4 regions of the Desulfovibrio sp. X2 genome follow, and region 3 is predicted to be linked to each of the others. Evidence: predicted binding sites of a transcription regulator. Region 3 holds the regulator's gene; each other region holds the start of a gene.

Region 1 (3,514 bases), on a different contig from region 3:
GCCGTCCCTGGCGCCCTTCAGCAGGGTGGAGTTGATGAGCCCCTTGCCCCTGCCCTGGGCCTCCTGGGCGAAGAAGGCGTCCACGCCCGCTTCGGTCAGGGCCTCCTTCGTCTTGTTCATCATGTTCATGCGGATGACCGCCACAACCTCTTTCATGGCTAGGCCTCCACCGTGCCGGAGGCGGTCTCCTTGATGCCGGAGGAGACGGTGTACATCTCCTCCACGGGAGTGACGAAGATCTTGCCGTCGCCGAAGGCGCCCTTCTCGCCGGAGCGGGCGGTCTGCATGACGGTCTTGATGACGAATTCCTTGTCCTTGTCGTCCACGACGATGGTCAGCATGACCTTGGGGATCTCGTCGTAGGTGACTTCGCCGATCTTGATGCCGCGCTGCTTGCCGCGGCCGGCCACGGCGTACTTGGTGACGGCCGGGAAACCCGCGTCCATGAGGGCGGCGAGCACGTTATCGACCTTCTCGGGGCGCACGATGGCACGAATCATGGTCAGCATCGGTTGGTTCTCCGTTGTGTTGTCGTTGTTCGCGGTTCTTGGTCGCGCCTAGTTGGCGATGCCGAAGTCGATGAGCAGCTTCTCGAGCTCCTCGATGGCCAGCGGCTTCGGCACGACGAACATGTCGTTCTGGTCGACCTTCCGGGCCAGGGTGCGGTACTCGTCCGCCTGCGCGTGCTCGGGCGAGTAGTCGATGACCGTCTTCCTGTTGATCTCGGCGCGCTGCACCTGGTTCTCGCGGGGCACGAAGTGGATCATCTGGGTGCCCAGGCGCTTGGCCAGCTGCTCGATCATCTCCTGCTCGTTGTCGACCTTGCGGGAGTTGCAGATCAGGCCGCCCAGGCGCACGCCGCCCGCGTCCGCGTACTTCACGATGCCCTTGCAGATGTTGTTGGCCGCGTACATGGCCATCATCTCGCCGGAGACGACGATGTAGATCTCCTGGGCCTTGCCCTCGCGGATGGGCATGGCGAAACCGCCGCACACGACGTCGCCGAGCACGTCGTAGAAAACGTAGTCGAGCGGCTTCTCCTGCTTGTAGGCGCCGAGCTGCTCGAGGAGGTTGATGGAGGTGATGATGCCGCGACCGGCGCAGCCGACGCCCGGCTCGGGACCGCCTGACTCCACGCAGGTCGTGCCGGCGTAGCCCTTCAGGCAGACGTCCTCGAGCTCCACGTCCTCACCCTCTTCACGCAGGGTATCCAGGACCGTGGCCTGGTTCAGGCCGCCCAGAAGAAGACGGGTGGAGTCGGCCTTGGGATCACAGCCCACGACCATCACGTTCTTGCCCATCTCGGCCAGACCGGCCACGGTGTTCTGCGTGGTCGTGGACTTGCCGATGCCGCCCTTTCCGTAAATTGCCACCTTGCGCATGATGCCCTCCTTGCGGATATCTTTGGTCAGGTAAAATGGTTGCGAGGTTGCGTTGCGTGAAACCACTAGGGCAATCGCCGTGCCAAGGTGGCACCGCAGGAGCAAAATGCTATTTTATATGGATATTTTTTGAGAGTCGCGTTTACGGCGCAGCGCGTGATGCGACAATTATGAAGACATTTTGCGTACATTTTTGAAGATGTAAGATTCCGGAAGGGGCCGGAAAGGCCGTAGACAGGCACGGGAATGGATATTGCTTGGATACGGGCGCGGCCTTTGCCGCGACGGAGGCAGAATGTCCATGAACCAGTCGTTTCGGGAAGCGGGTCCCGCAGGCCGCGTCCCCCTCGGAACATCCCCTGCGGCCCGGGCCTGCGCCCCCTGCCTCATAGACTCGACCCTGCGCGAGGGGGACCAGCGCTTCGGCGCCTATTTCACCTCGGAAGCCAGGCAAACGGTCCTGGAAGGGCTCGTGGCTCTCGGCGTGGAAGAGATAGAAGCGGGCTGCGCGGGGCGCTGCACGGACACGCCCGCCCTGGTGGCCCGGGCGCGGGAGCTGCTCGCCCCCCATGAAGGAACGCGGGCCGTGTCCGTGTGGTGCGCGGCACGCGAGAAGGACCTGGAGACGGCGCTGGCCATGCGGCCGGACCGCGTGGCCCTGGGGCTGCCCGTGTCGGACGCGCACATCGAGAAGCGCCTGCGCACCACGCGGAAAGACATCCTGGCCCGCCTCGCGGCGCTGCTTCGGCGCGCCCGCGAGCTCGGCGCGCCCTACGTCTCCGTGGGGCTCGAGGACGCCTCGCGCGCGGACCGCTCCTTCGCCCTCGAGGCGGCCCGCCTCGCCGAGCGCGAGGGGGCCTCACGCGTGCGCCTCTCGGACACCGTGGGCGTGCTCACCCCGGGCGAGACCGCGGCCATGGCGGCCGAATTCGCCGCCGAGCTCTCCGTCCCCGTGGCCGTGCACTGCCACGACGACTTCGGCATGGCCACGGCCAACGCCGCCGAGGCCCTCGCGGCCGGCGCCTCGTTCGCGGACTGCACCCTGCTCGGCATCGGCGAGCGCTCCGGCGTCGCGGCCACGGAACGCCTGACCGCCTACCTGGCCATGCGCCGGGGCAGGACATACGACCTCGGCTGCCTGCGCTCCCTGTGCGCCCTGGTGGCGGAAGTCCTCGGCGAATGCGTGCCCGCCCACGCCCCGGTGGTCGGCGAGCGCATCTTCTGGGTCGAGTCCGGCCTGCACGCCGACGCCCAGTACAAGGCCTCGGACCTCTACGAACCCTACGACCCGGAACGCACCGGCCTCACCCGGCGCATCGCGCTGGGCAAGAAGAGCGGCGCGGCCGCGGTGCGCGCCAAGCTCTGCGAGCTCGGCCTCGACCCCGCGGCGCTCGGGCCGGAGGGCCTGGAGGCCCTGACCGAGACCGTGCGGCGCCGGGCCGCCGAGCTCGGCACCACCCTCGACGACGCGGAAGTGCGCCGGATCGCGACGGCGAAACCGTAAGTTTTCGGGAAAAACATTGCCAGCGCGTGCGTCGACAGCTAGAAACGCATACATGGTGAACCCCTTCCGACCTTTCTCTCCCCGGCATCCTCCCTGCGCCCTCTCTTCGGATGATCGCTCTCTGCGCCGCGTTTCGGGCCGCGCGCCGCAGACATCAGGGATCACCTGCGACGATCCCCACCTCCACAAAGGACCCGCGCCATGCGAAAGCCCGCCCTGTCTTCATGCTGCCTCTGCCTCATCCTCCTGCTGCTTCCCACCGCCGCGCGCGCCGCGACCCTGCAGGCGCAATGGGAGAACGACCTCTTCGCGGACAGCGACAAGCACTACACCAACGGCGCCAAGATCATCCTGCTGTCGGACGACCTGAAGACCCCGGCCGAGAGCTGGCTCGTGCCCCAGGGGCTCGGCGACTGGCTGGCGGGCCTTCCGGGCATGAGCGGCCGTGACGGGCTCTTCAACGTGGGCCTGGCCGTCGGCCAGGACATGTACACCCCGGACGACACCTCCCTCTCCGACCCGCCGACCGACGACCGCCCCTATGCGGGCTGGCTGTACGGCTCGCTCCTCCTGGACCGGAAGGACGCTTCCTGGCTCGATACCCTGGAACTGACCATGGGCATGGTCG
Region 2 (3,514 bases), on a different contig from region 3:
GGGCCACGACCTTGCCCGGACCGCCCACGATGGGCAGAAGCAGCTGCTCGATGCGCTTCTCGAGGCTCTTCTCGAGGTTGGCCTTGTAGTCGAGCTGGGCCGTGGTCATGCCTTCCAGGGAGTCGTCGTCCTCGGGATGGAAGAGCACCTGGCCGCGCGTGTCCGCGATGGTGATGCCGGACTTCTTGAGCCCCTCCACGGCCGAGGCCACCAGGTTCGAGATGGCCAGGAGCTGCTTCTGCTGCAGCTTCTGCCCCTCGCGCAGCTGGAGGATGACCGAGGCGGAGGGCGGGATCTGGTCCTCGATGAACAGGGACTTCGACGGGATGGAGAGGTGCACGCGGGCCCTCTCGACCTCGGGGAACTCCATGATCGTGCGCGCCAGTTCGCCCTGCAGCGCGCGCATGTAGTTGATGTGCTGCACGAAGTCCGTCTGTCCGATCTTGACCTCGTCGAAGAGCTCGAAGCCGAGGCCCTGGCCGTGGACCATGCCGTCGCCCGCGATCTTCAGGCGCAGGTTGTAGACCTGGTCGGCCGGGACGAGGATGGTGGTGCCGTTGTCGGACAGCTTGTAGGGCACCTTCTGGCCCTGCAGCAGGGTCACGATGCGGCTCGCGTCCTCGGCGTAGAGCTTGGAGTAGAGGACCTTCCAGTCGGGCCTGTTGAGGAAGTAGACCATGACCACGAAGGCGATGACCACCGAGGCCGCCAGGCCCCCGATGAGGATGCGCTGCGAAGCGGTGCGCTTGCCCCAGAAGGAGTTGATCGTGTTCAGGGTGTTTTGCACGAAGGGGGGCATTTCCTGGTCCTCCAGTAGGTCCGTTGCTCGTCGTCGGGTCGTGTTGCCGGGTCTGGTCGTCGCGTCAGGTCAAATTTACGGCGGCCGCTACATCTGGATCTTCATCATTTCCTGATAGGCCGACATGATCTTGTTGCGCACCGCGGAGGTCAGGTTGACCGCGAGGTTGGCCTTCTGCAGCTGGATCATCAGCTCGTGCACGTTGGTTTCCTTGCCCGTGGCGAACTCCTCGACCATGTTCTGGCCGTGGATCTGCATCTGGTTGACCTCTTTGAGGGAGTCCGTGAGGGTCGTGGAGAAGTCCTCGGTCTTGGCCGTCTTCTGCGGCATCTGGGACTCGATCTTCTGCCGGCTCTGCTGCATGGACTGGATGTTCTGGCCGTAGGCCTTGAGGGCGGCGCTGCCGATTGCGGTGATGGCCATCTACGTGTCTCCTTGAGTGTGCGCGTGGGCGACGGGGGCGTCCTTGCAGGGCCCGTGCCTAGCCCTGGCCGATGGCCAGCGCCTTGTTGTACATGGTCTTGGCCGCCTCCACGGAGGCGGCGTTGGCCTCGTAGGAGCGCATGGCCGTGATCATGTTGGCCATCTCCTCGACCACGTTGATGTCCGGGTACTTCACGAAGCCGTCCTTGTCGGCGTCGGGATGCCCCGGGTCGTAGACCTTCTTGAAGGGGCGCTTGTCGGCCACGATGCCGTCGATCTTCACGCCCTTGAGCTCGCGGTTGTTGGCGTCCCACATGTGGGCGTCGAAGGGATCGTAGACGTCCGTGGTCTCCATGGAGACGGACTTGCGCACGTAGGGGCCGCCCTCGGCCGTGCGCGTGGTGTTCATGTTCGCCAGGTTCATGGAGATGACGTTGAGGTAGGACCTCTGGGCCCCCATGCCGGAGGCCGCGACGTCGAGCGCGGTCATGAAGTCCATTACCTGCTGCCCTCCGTGACGATCTTGCTCAGCTCCTGGAAGCTGTGCTGCACCACCGTGGTCAGGGTGTTGTACTCGAGCTGGTTCTTGTTCAGGATGGTCATCTCCTTGTCCAGGTCGACCCTGTCCTCGCCGTAGACGTAGCGGGGCTGGAACTCCTCGCCCACCGGGCGGTCGAAGGTGCCGGGCGCGAAGGCGGCGGGCATGTGCTCGGGGCTCGTCCTGGTCAGGCGGCCGCGCATGTCCTGGTTCAGCGCCTGCTGCAGCTCCTTCTCGAACTCGATGCGCCTGGGCCGGTAGCGGGGCGTCTCGATGTTCGCCAGATTGGACGTGACGAGATTTTGACGATCGAGCTGAAGGTCCATGACCTTCGCGCTGACGTTCATGTATCTTTCCATGAGTTCCATGTTCGGCCTCCTTCGGGCGTTTCCGGGCGATCACCCGCACCGGTCCCGCCATCTGCGATCCACGAGTGCGCACAAGTGAAAGCAAGGCCTGTTCCAATGCTGTAAGATGTCGGAATTGATGTGTTTGTTCAGGATTGCGCCCGTCGGGCGCCGGATCGGGCGTCGCAATCGTGGCGGCCGGAAGGGGAGGCAAGCCCAGGCGGGGAAAGGGAAGGGGGGGCAGGAGGGGAGGCAGAAGGGGAGGCAGATGAAGAAAAGATGAGAGGCGCGGGGTGGGGAGGACGGAGGCATCTACCGGCAGCCGCCGGCAGCCGCGGCCACTCCGTATCGCCGGAGCGTACCCGGATCGCGCCGCTGCGTACGGCACGACGGGCCGCACTCGAAAATCACATGAACACGGTCCGGAAAGTAAAGGTTTCGGCCCCCGCGTCCGATAAGCCCCAGGCACGGCCACTGCCCGGCGAGGTCCGCCCGGGCGGGGGGCCGGGCTCGGCTCGGGGGAGCCGACACGGGGGATCGGGTCGGGCAGGGGGAGACCTGTGCCCGGCCCGATGACCAGGGCCCTTTCCGATCCCCGGGGCCATGCGGAAGTACGTGCCGGGAGTATGCCCGGCCGCTCTTTTTTTCGGGCCCGGCCGGAAGTTTCACGCAGCCGTCGCGCCGCGCCGCCACTCCCGGACAAGGCTCGGAACGGCCCGTACCGCAGGGTTTTTCCGGATGGCTGCCGAGACGCCGGAAATGGAAAAAACGGCGTTGGCACATCGGTTGCAGATATCGGGTCGCCCGCGTCTCGCGGGAAAAAACGTCCCGGCAACGGAGTCTCCCCGATGGGGGCCGGGAACGTCAGGAACATCGCAAGCGGAGGGTTGAGTCATGAGTCACTTGGATTACGAGATCAACAAGGAACTCGGTGAGTGCTATCTCTTCATGGGAGACCTGGAGAAGGCCGAAGAGTATTACGCCAAGGCCATCGGCTCCAACGGCGTGCACCCCGATCCCTACCTCGGTCTGGCGACCATCGCCGTGCAGCGCGGCGATCTCGCCAATGCCCTCGGCCTCTACCAGAAGGCCGACTCCATCGAGAGCAACGACAAATCTCTGGCCGGCATGGCGCTGGTCGAGTCCGAAACCGGGCAGAACGCGTCCGCCTTCGTGCACTTCGCCAAGGCGTTGGACGTCAATCCGTCCAACCTGATCGCCCTTTTCGGACTGGTCCGCATGGGCCACGCCACCGGCCGCCTGGCCGAGGTCGTGCCGTACCTGGAAGGCTTCCTGGCCATCGACCCGGCCAAGCACGACGTCCGCTTCTCGCTCGCGGGATGCCGGATGTGCCTGGGCGACGTCGAGGGCGCGGCCGCCGAGCTGCGCCTGATCCTGGACAGCGAT
Region 3 (3,514 bases):
ATCAGAAGCCTCCTGCGCTGCGCGCTGCACCATGGTCGGCGCGCGGTGCCATTCTTCCCTTGTTCGTATTCCCGGGCCGTATTCCCGGGCGGCTCGGCCCGAGGCCCGTCCGCACGACGAGATGCTCCCTAGACGCCCTGCAGCAGCGCAAGCAAGCTTTCCTTGTCCGAAGCGGACAGGAAGGCCTTCTTGAATTCAGAATCCTTGAGCAGGCGCGAGATGTGGGCAAGGACGCGCAGGTGCTGCCCGGCCGCCTCTTCCGGCGCAAGGACGAGAAAAAAGATCTGGCAGGGCCTGTGGTCGAGGGCATCGAAGTCGATGCCCTCGCAGCAGCGCGCCGCCACGAGGACGATGTCGGAGAGCCCTTCGATCTTGCCGTGGGGGATGGCGATGCCGTCCCCGATTCCCGTGGTCCCGAGCCGTTCGCGCTCCAGAAGGACGCTGACGGCGCGTTCCCGATCGATGTCCGGATGCGTGCGTGCCAGGGGCTCGACCATCTCGGCGAGGACAGCTTCCTTGCTCCTCGCCGAGAGGTCGGGCAGCACAAGCCCGGGGTTCAGATAATCACCGAGTTTCATGCCGTTCGCCGTGTCGCCTAGAGGCCGGGATCGATGATGCCGAAGTTGCCGTCCCTGCGCCGGTAGACAACGTTCACCCGCTCGGTCTCAGCGTTGCGGAAGACCAGGAACTCGTAGTCCAGGGTCTCGAGCTGCATGGCGGCCTCCTCGATGTCCATGGGCTTCGGGCTGAAGCTGTCGGTGGCCACGATGCTCTTGGATTTGTCCTCGCCCTCGCCCACGAAGCTGAAGACCTCGTGACGCACGGACTTGTCCGCGGTCTTGGCCGCACGCTTGCTCTTCTGCTTCTCGCGGATGCGCTTCATCTGGGCCACGATCTTGTCCACGACGAGATCGATGGCCGAGTACATGTCGTCCGCGGACTCGTTGGCCGAAAGGTGCAGGTTGTCGTCGGAGACGATGACTTCGACCATCTGGCGGATCTTCTCCACCGAGAGGTTCACCTGAACCTCGGCGGCATCGTGGTTGGCAAGATATTTCTCAAGCTTCTCGAAGCGCTTCTCCGCATAGTCCTTGAGGTGGTCGGAAGGATCGAAGTTCTTGAAGTTGAAGGCAATGTTCATATGCTCGCTCCTTGTTCGGGGGCTTTAGAAAATCTGCTTGCGCTTGCTCGACGAGGGAATGTTGAGCGCCGTGCGGTACTTGGCCACCGTGCGGCGCGCGATGTTGACCTGCAGCTTGTCCTTCAGGATGTCCACGATCCGTTCGTCGGACAGGGGCTGCTTCGCGTCTTCCTCGCCGATGAGCTGCTTGATGAGCGCCTTGACGCTCTCCGAGCCGACCTCGCTTCCGTCGTCCAGGCTCAGGGCGGAGTTGAAGAAGAACTTGAGCTCGAAGATGCCGTGCGGCGTGGCCACGTACTTGTTGGTCGTGATGCGGCTGACGGTGGATTCGTGCATCCCGATGTCGTCGGCCACGTCCTTGAGGATCAAGGGACGCAGGTGGGTCACGCCTTCTTCGAAGAAGTCCCGCTGAAAGCGGACGATGCTCTCGATGACCTTGTAGAGCGTGCGCTGGCGCTGATAGAGGCTCTTCATCAGCCACACGGCCGAGCGCACCTTCTCCTGGAAGTAGTCCTTGTCCTTGCCCTTCCCGCCCTGCAGGCTGTCCATGTACAGGGAGTTGAGCTGCAGCCTGGGCAGCCCGTCCTCGTTGAGCACGATGACGAAGTTGTCGTCGAACTTGTACACGTACGCGTCCGGAGAGACGTACATGGGCTCGCCCGAGCCGAAGCTCGAGCCGGGCATGGGATCGAGCGTCTGGATGATGTCCAGGTATTCCCGGAGTTCCTCCAGGGAGATCTTGAATTTGCGGGCAAGCGGCTTGTAGCGCTTCTTCTCCAGGTCCTCCAGATGGTCGGAAACCAGGGAGAGCAGGATCGGATCGTCGTAGCCGTAGACGTCGAGCTGGACCAGCAGGCATTCGCGCGGGTCCCTGGCGGCCACGCCCACCGGGTCGAAGCGCTGCACGCGCAGGAGCACCGACTCCACCGCCTCCGGAGTGCTCCCGGTGACGTGGGCGATCTCGTCGACCGTGGAGGAAAGATAGCCGGAGGAGTTGAGGTTGCCGATGATGTTCTCGGCGATCTCCTTCTCCTCTTCGGTGAAATTCGAGAGGCGGGTCTGCCAGGCCAGATGCCCATCGAGGGACGGCTTGGCCGTGAGGCGGGCTTCGAAGGAGAGCCCCTCGTCGAGGGCCTCGTGCTCGCGCATCTGGGACTGGCGGGAGGCGCTGGCGAAGTCGCCCAGGTAGTTGTCCCAGTCCGCTTCGCGCTGCAGACTCTTCTCGTCGGAGGGCATCTCGTGGACGACGCCCTCGGCCTCCGCAGGCTGGGCGTTCTCAGGGGACTCGCGCTCGCTCTCCGCTTCCTCGAAGCCTTCCTCGAGAAACGGATTTTCCAGCAACTCCTGCTGCACGGTCTCCATCAGCTCGAGCCGGGAGAGCTGCAAGAGCTTGATGGCCTGCTGCAGCTGGGGGGTCATCACCAGCTGTTGCGAAAGCTTGAGCTGCTGTCTGAGTTCGAGCGCCATGCGTCCTAGCTCGCGCGGAGCCCGAGGGCACTACCGCGCAGTGGCAAAAGTCCGGCCAGGGAATGACCCGTTTCCACCCCATGCGGAAACGCGCCAGAAATACCGCCCCAAACATTCATGGGGCCGATACATCCCGTGCTGGAAATATGCCACACTCGGCAAGGTGTTGCAACGGATCAAGTCTTGAACGGCGAGCTTTTCTGAGGCATTGGCACGAAAATTCCATCAGAGGCAGAATTCCTCACCGAGGTACACCTTCCGCGCTCGCGGGTTGGCCGCGATCTCTTGCGGAGTGCCGGTCAGGATGATCGTGCCCTCGAAGACGATGGAGGCGCGATCGCAGATGGACAGGGTCTCGCGCACGTTGTGGTCGGAGATGAGGATGCCGATGCCCTTGTCCTTGAGCCCCCGGATGATCTCCTTGATGTCGTCCACGGCCAGAGGGTCGATGCCCGCGAAGGGCTCGTCGAGGAGGATGAACTTGGGGCTCCTGATGAGCGCCCGCGCGATCTCGAGCCTGCGTCGCTCGCCGCCGGAGAGGTGCACGGCGCGGGAGTTCTCGAGCCTCGTGATGCCGAGTTCCTCGAGGAGCGCGTCGCAGCGCGCGCGCTGCTCCTTGCGCGAGAGTCCGGTGTGCTCGAGGATGATCTCCATGTTCTGGCGCACGGTGAGCTTCTTGAAGATGGAGCTCTCCTGCGGCAGGTAGGACAATCCGGCGCGGGCGCGCAGGTGCAGCGGCCAGTGCGTCAGCTCCGTGTCGTCCAGAAAGACCTTCCCCTCGGTCGGCTTGATGACCCCGAGCAGCATGTAGAAGGTCGTCGTCTTGCCTGCGCCGTTGGGCCCAAGAATGCCGAAGACCTCGTTCTGGTCCAGGCCGAGATCAACGCCCTTGACCACTTCCCGCTG
Region 4 (3,514 bases), on a different contig from region 3:
CCGGGCGGCACCTCCAGGGCGGCGGCGAGCCGCTCGATGCGCTCGGCGAGTCCGGGCACGGTGGCGTCGGCCATGATGGAGCGCGCGACGAGGTCCGCGAGCATGACGAAGGCCAGGGGCGAGCGCGGCGAAAAGTCCGGGCCCAGCGCCTCGGGGGAATGGTGGTGGAGCCAGGCGCTGTCCACGAGGCGGCCGGGAAGCTCCCACTTCTCGAGCAGCCACTTGCCCACCAGGGTGTGGTCCGCGCCGAAGCGCTCGCGCTCGAGTACGTGGTACGCCACCCCCCGGCCTCGGGCCGAGCCGATGAGCTGCTCGTAGGCCGCGGGCTTCAGGTGGAGCAGGGCGATCTTGCCGCAGTCGTGCACCAGCCCGGCCAGGAAGGCCTCGTCCCTGACCGCGGGCGAGAGCTTCTCCGCCAGCAGCTGGGCCGTGACCGCGCAGGCCAGGGAGTGCTTCCAGAACGAGAGCATGAAGGGGTCGTCGGCCTTCATGTCGCGCAGGAGCGTGTCGCGGATGAAGGCGCCCAGGACCAGGCCGCGCAGCGTGCCCACGCCGAGGACGAAGATGGCCTGCTCCAGGGTCTCGGCCTTGCGCATCCGGACGTAGGCGGGCGAGTTGGCCAGGCGCATGACCTTGAGGGCCAGGGAGGGATCGGCGGCGATGAGCGCGGCGATTTCCCGCAGCTCGCTGTCCGTGGAGACCGAGGAGAGTATCTTGGCGGCCACGGGAGGCGGCGACGGCAGCGCGCCGAGCGAGTCGACGAGCACGCGGATCTGTTCCCGCGCCTCGCTGTCCTGTTCAGGATTTCGCGTCGCCATGCGTGTCCTCGTCGCTTCCTGGAAGTCGGGCAGCCGCTGCGGCCGTTACCGCTCAGCCCGAAGGTCGGTCCCGGATTCCGTCCGGCCTGTCGTCCGACCTTCTGTCCGGTTGAACCGGATTGTCGTCCCCAAAGCCTTGTCCGGGAGGCGTGAATGTAAAGTCCGCCGACTTTGGTGTGGCGATACTTTACACTTTCCCGCGATCCGGACCGGAAAAGCCCGTTCGGACTCCCCTTGCAGCGAGCGGCCCCGCCGATTCGGGAACGAGTCGACGGGGCCGCGCTGCACGGGAAGCCTCGGCTTTACGCTGCGCGCATGCGCCTGTACGCGGCCACCGCGGGCAGGCCGCCCAGCAGCAGGAGCAGGGTTCCCGGCTCCGGGGCAGGCAGGGGGCCGTGCCCGTAGATCACGTCGTTGGCGCAGGTCATGGTGAAGCCGTAGCCGAAATAGCCGCCCTCGGCGTCGAAGACGATGGGCTTCTCGATGCCGGAGAGATCCCAGTAGGCGGTCTCGATGGAATAGGAGTGCGTGGCGGAGTTCCATACGGGCTTGGTGAAACCCGAGTAGTCGACCCAGCCGAGCTTGCTGTCGCTCCCGGATATCCTCGCCTCCACCGGCTGGCCCTGGCGGGTGCCGGAGCCGCTGGAGAAGATGTAGTCCGTGCCCCAGTAGTTGTTATTGTTGTAAGGATTGCCGTCAGTCAGCGGAATGGCGACCTCGTAGGCCATCCAGCTGCCCGCGCTCCGGCTGTTGCTGCTGTGCAGGACGTAGTCCCAGACGTTGTCGTTGTTGATGTCGAAGAACCAGTCGCCCGGTTTCAGGCTGCTCCAGCCCGACGTGGTGGACACGGTGTACTCGAGCGAGATGCCCACCAGGGTGTGGTTGTCGAAGGTGAAGCTGCCACCCAGGAGATCGGGAATCCCGTTCACGTCCTTGGAGATCGACGAGCTGTAGCCGGGCCAGGTCACGTAGGTGTCCGTGAAGGACACGACCGTTGTGGCGTACGCACCTGTCGCCAGGAGCACCGCTGCCAGAACCGCGAGAGCGTAGAAGCATTTTTTCATAATCCCCTCCTTGGAATCCCGTTCAAATTGAGCAAAGGCCGTGCCAGATAATCCGCCATCCTTCCATGATCCAGGAAAAATGGACCGTACCTTGCACGCCAGCCGTGCAGGGGGCGCGAAGGGACGCGACGAAACGAACGGCGGGGGGCGAAGATGACCGAGGCCTTGTTTGTGGTGGCCGCCATGGCCCTGAGCCAGCTCACGCAGACCGTGGACGAGGCGCTCAGCAGGCTCGGAGCCGTGTCGTTCGCCCACGGCCTGCTTCTCGGCTACCTGAAGGTCTGGGTCTGCAAGCGCTTCCTGGAGTGGTGCGGCCTGCCCATGGGATGGGGGGTCGTGGTCCTGGTGGCCGTCCTGTCCATCGCCGTCTCCCTGTACAAAATCCACAAGACGGGCACCCGCTGGATCCTCGCCCTCAACGTCGGAATGGTCGCGGGCATCATCTACGCGGGAGTCCGATTGCTCTAAGTCCCGGAAGCATAATCCAATTTTCCCGGACGACAGATTTTCACCATAAACAGGTCAAGGATGGCACATTTCTCGCTTCAACGGCAGAGTAGTTTCCGAAAAGGACGGACGGAGCCCACCTCGCTGCGCCGACCATCGGCGGCCGGGCACGAAGCACCCTCCGCTCCGCTCATCGTATTTTCCTAAGGGAAGGGGAACGCCATGCTGGAACGATCAATCGAACGCAGACGAACCATCCGTATCAGACGCTCGGCCCTGACCGCGGCGAAGCTCGACGACCTGGACAGGCCGAGCATCAAGATAGCCGAGACGCTGGACGAGCTTCTGCAGTCCTTCAGGCTCATCTATGCGGAGTACATGGAACAGGGGTACATACAGGCGCCGCATCCGGACGGTCTGCTCTACAGCGTATACAACTTCCTGCCCAAGACCTGCGTCTTCATCTTCAAGTCCTATCTGGACGTCATCTCCACCATCTCCTACACCCCGGACACCGAGCTCTTCGGGCTGCCCATGGATTCGCTTTTCAAGCAGGAACTGGACGGGTTGCGCGAGCAGGGAAGGAAGGTCGTGGAGATCGGCTCGCTGGCCACGGAGCGCAGCAAGCGGGGCAGGAACGTGGTCATGTACCTGTACAAGACCATCATCAATTACGCCATCTTCACCGGCGCCAGCGACCTCTGCCTCATGGTCAACCCGAAGCATGTGCGCTTCTACAGCGATATCATGCTTTGCGAGATCCTGGGCGAGGAGAAGTTCTACGAATCCGTCGGCGCGCCCGCCGTGGCCATGCGGGTGAACTTCGACGAGTACCAGGAGCGGCTGAAATCGGTCTACGGAGACGCGGATTTCGAGACCGACCTGTACTCATTCTTCCTGAAGATGAACTACAGCGCCGTGGATCCGGACATCTCCTCCCTGGACGTGGAGCGCAACCAGCTCCTGGACTACGACGCCGCGCGCTATCTTCTCTTGCACAAGCCCGATGTGCTCGATAAGTTGAACAATCGGCAGATCGACTACATCGAGAAGAAGTACAACAAGGCCCTGTACGTCCCGTCGTTCATCCACTGAGGGGGACCCATGAGCACCGGCCATGCGCGGATGCCCGCATGACGATCCACGATTACGCGAAAAAGCTCCATGAAATAGGGATCGACGATC

What was found. The regulator sigma-54, encoded in region 3, starts transcription at its own class of promoters, with help from an activator protein. The targets are predictions, from matches to a motif close to CTGGCACGGNNNNTGCTT.
Region 1: DSX2_RS07975 (LeuA family protein) is a predicted target of sigma-54. The motif match lies at 1,624-1,641, and genes of this name have one in related genera.
Region 2: flgB (flagellar basal body rod protein FlgB) is a predicted target of sigma-54. The motif match lies at 2,208-2,225, and genes of this name have one in related genera.
Region 4: DSX2_RS16945 (PEP-CTERM sorting domain-containing protein) is a predicted target of sigma-54. The motif match lies at 1,912-1,929, and genes of this name have one in related genera.

The regions. Positions count from the first base shown of each region.
Region 1 is NZ_ATHV01000020.1:9,609-13,122, forward strand. It holds gene DSX2_RS07960 (P-II family nitrogen regulator) at 1-156, opposite strand, end outside; gene DSX2_RS07965 (P-II family nitrogen regulator) at 159-509, opposite strand; gene nifH (nitrogenase iron protein) at 558-1,487, opposite strand; gene DSX2_RS07975 (LeuA family protein) at 1,678-2,886, shown strand; gene DSX2_RS07980 (lipid A deacylase LpxR family protein) at 3,088-3,514, shown strand, end outside.
Region 2 is NZ_ATHV01000004.1:96,286-99,799, reverse strand. It holds gene fliF (flagellar basal-body MS-ring/collar protein FliF) at 1-799, opposite strand, end outside; gene fliE (flagellar hook-basal body complex protein FliE) at 887-1,222, opposite strand; gene flgC (flagellar basal body rod protein FlgC) at 1,281-1,721, opposite strand; gene flgB (flagellar basal body rod protein FlgB) at 1,721-2,128, opposite strand; gene DSX2_RS01915 (lipopolysaccharide assembly protein LapB) at 3,002-3,514, shown strand, end outside.
Region 3 is NZ_ATHV01000022.1:24,009-27,522, reverse strand. It holds gene rapZ (RNase adapter RapZ) at 1-2, opposite strand, end outside; gene DSX2_RS08590 (PTS sugar transporter subunit IIA) at 129-578, opposite strand; gene raiA (ribosome-associated translation inhibitor RaiA) at 596-1,141, opposite strand; gene rpoN (RNA polymerase factor sigma-54) at 1,166-2,608, opposite strand; gene lptB (LPS export ABC transporter ATP-binding protein) at 2,834-3,514, opposite strand, start outside.
Region 4 is NZ_ATHV01000065.1:307,472-310,985, reverse strand. It holds gene DSX2_RS16950 (HDOD domain-containing protein) at 1-818, opposite strand, end outside; gene DSX2_RS16945 (PEP-CTERM sorting domain-containing protein) at 1,121-1,882, opposite strand; gene DSX2_RS16940 (hypothetical protein) at 2,036-2,350, shown strand; gene DSX2_RS16935 (hypothetical protein) at 2,552-3,424, shown strand; gene DSX2_RS16930 (ThiF family adenylyltransferase) at 3,463-3,514, shown strand, end outside.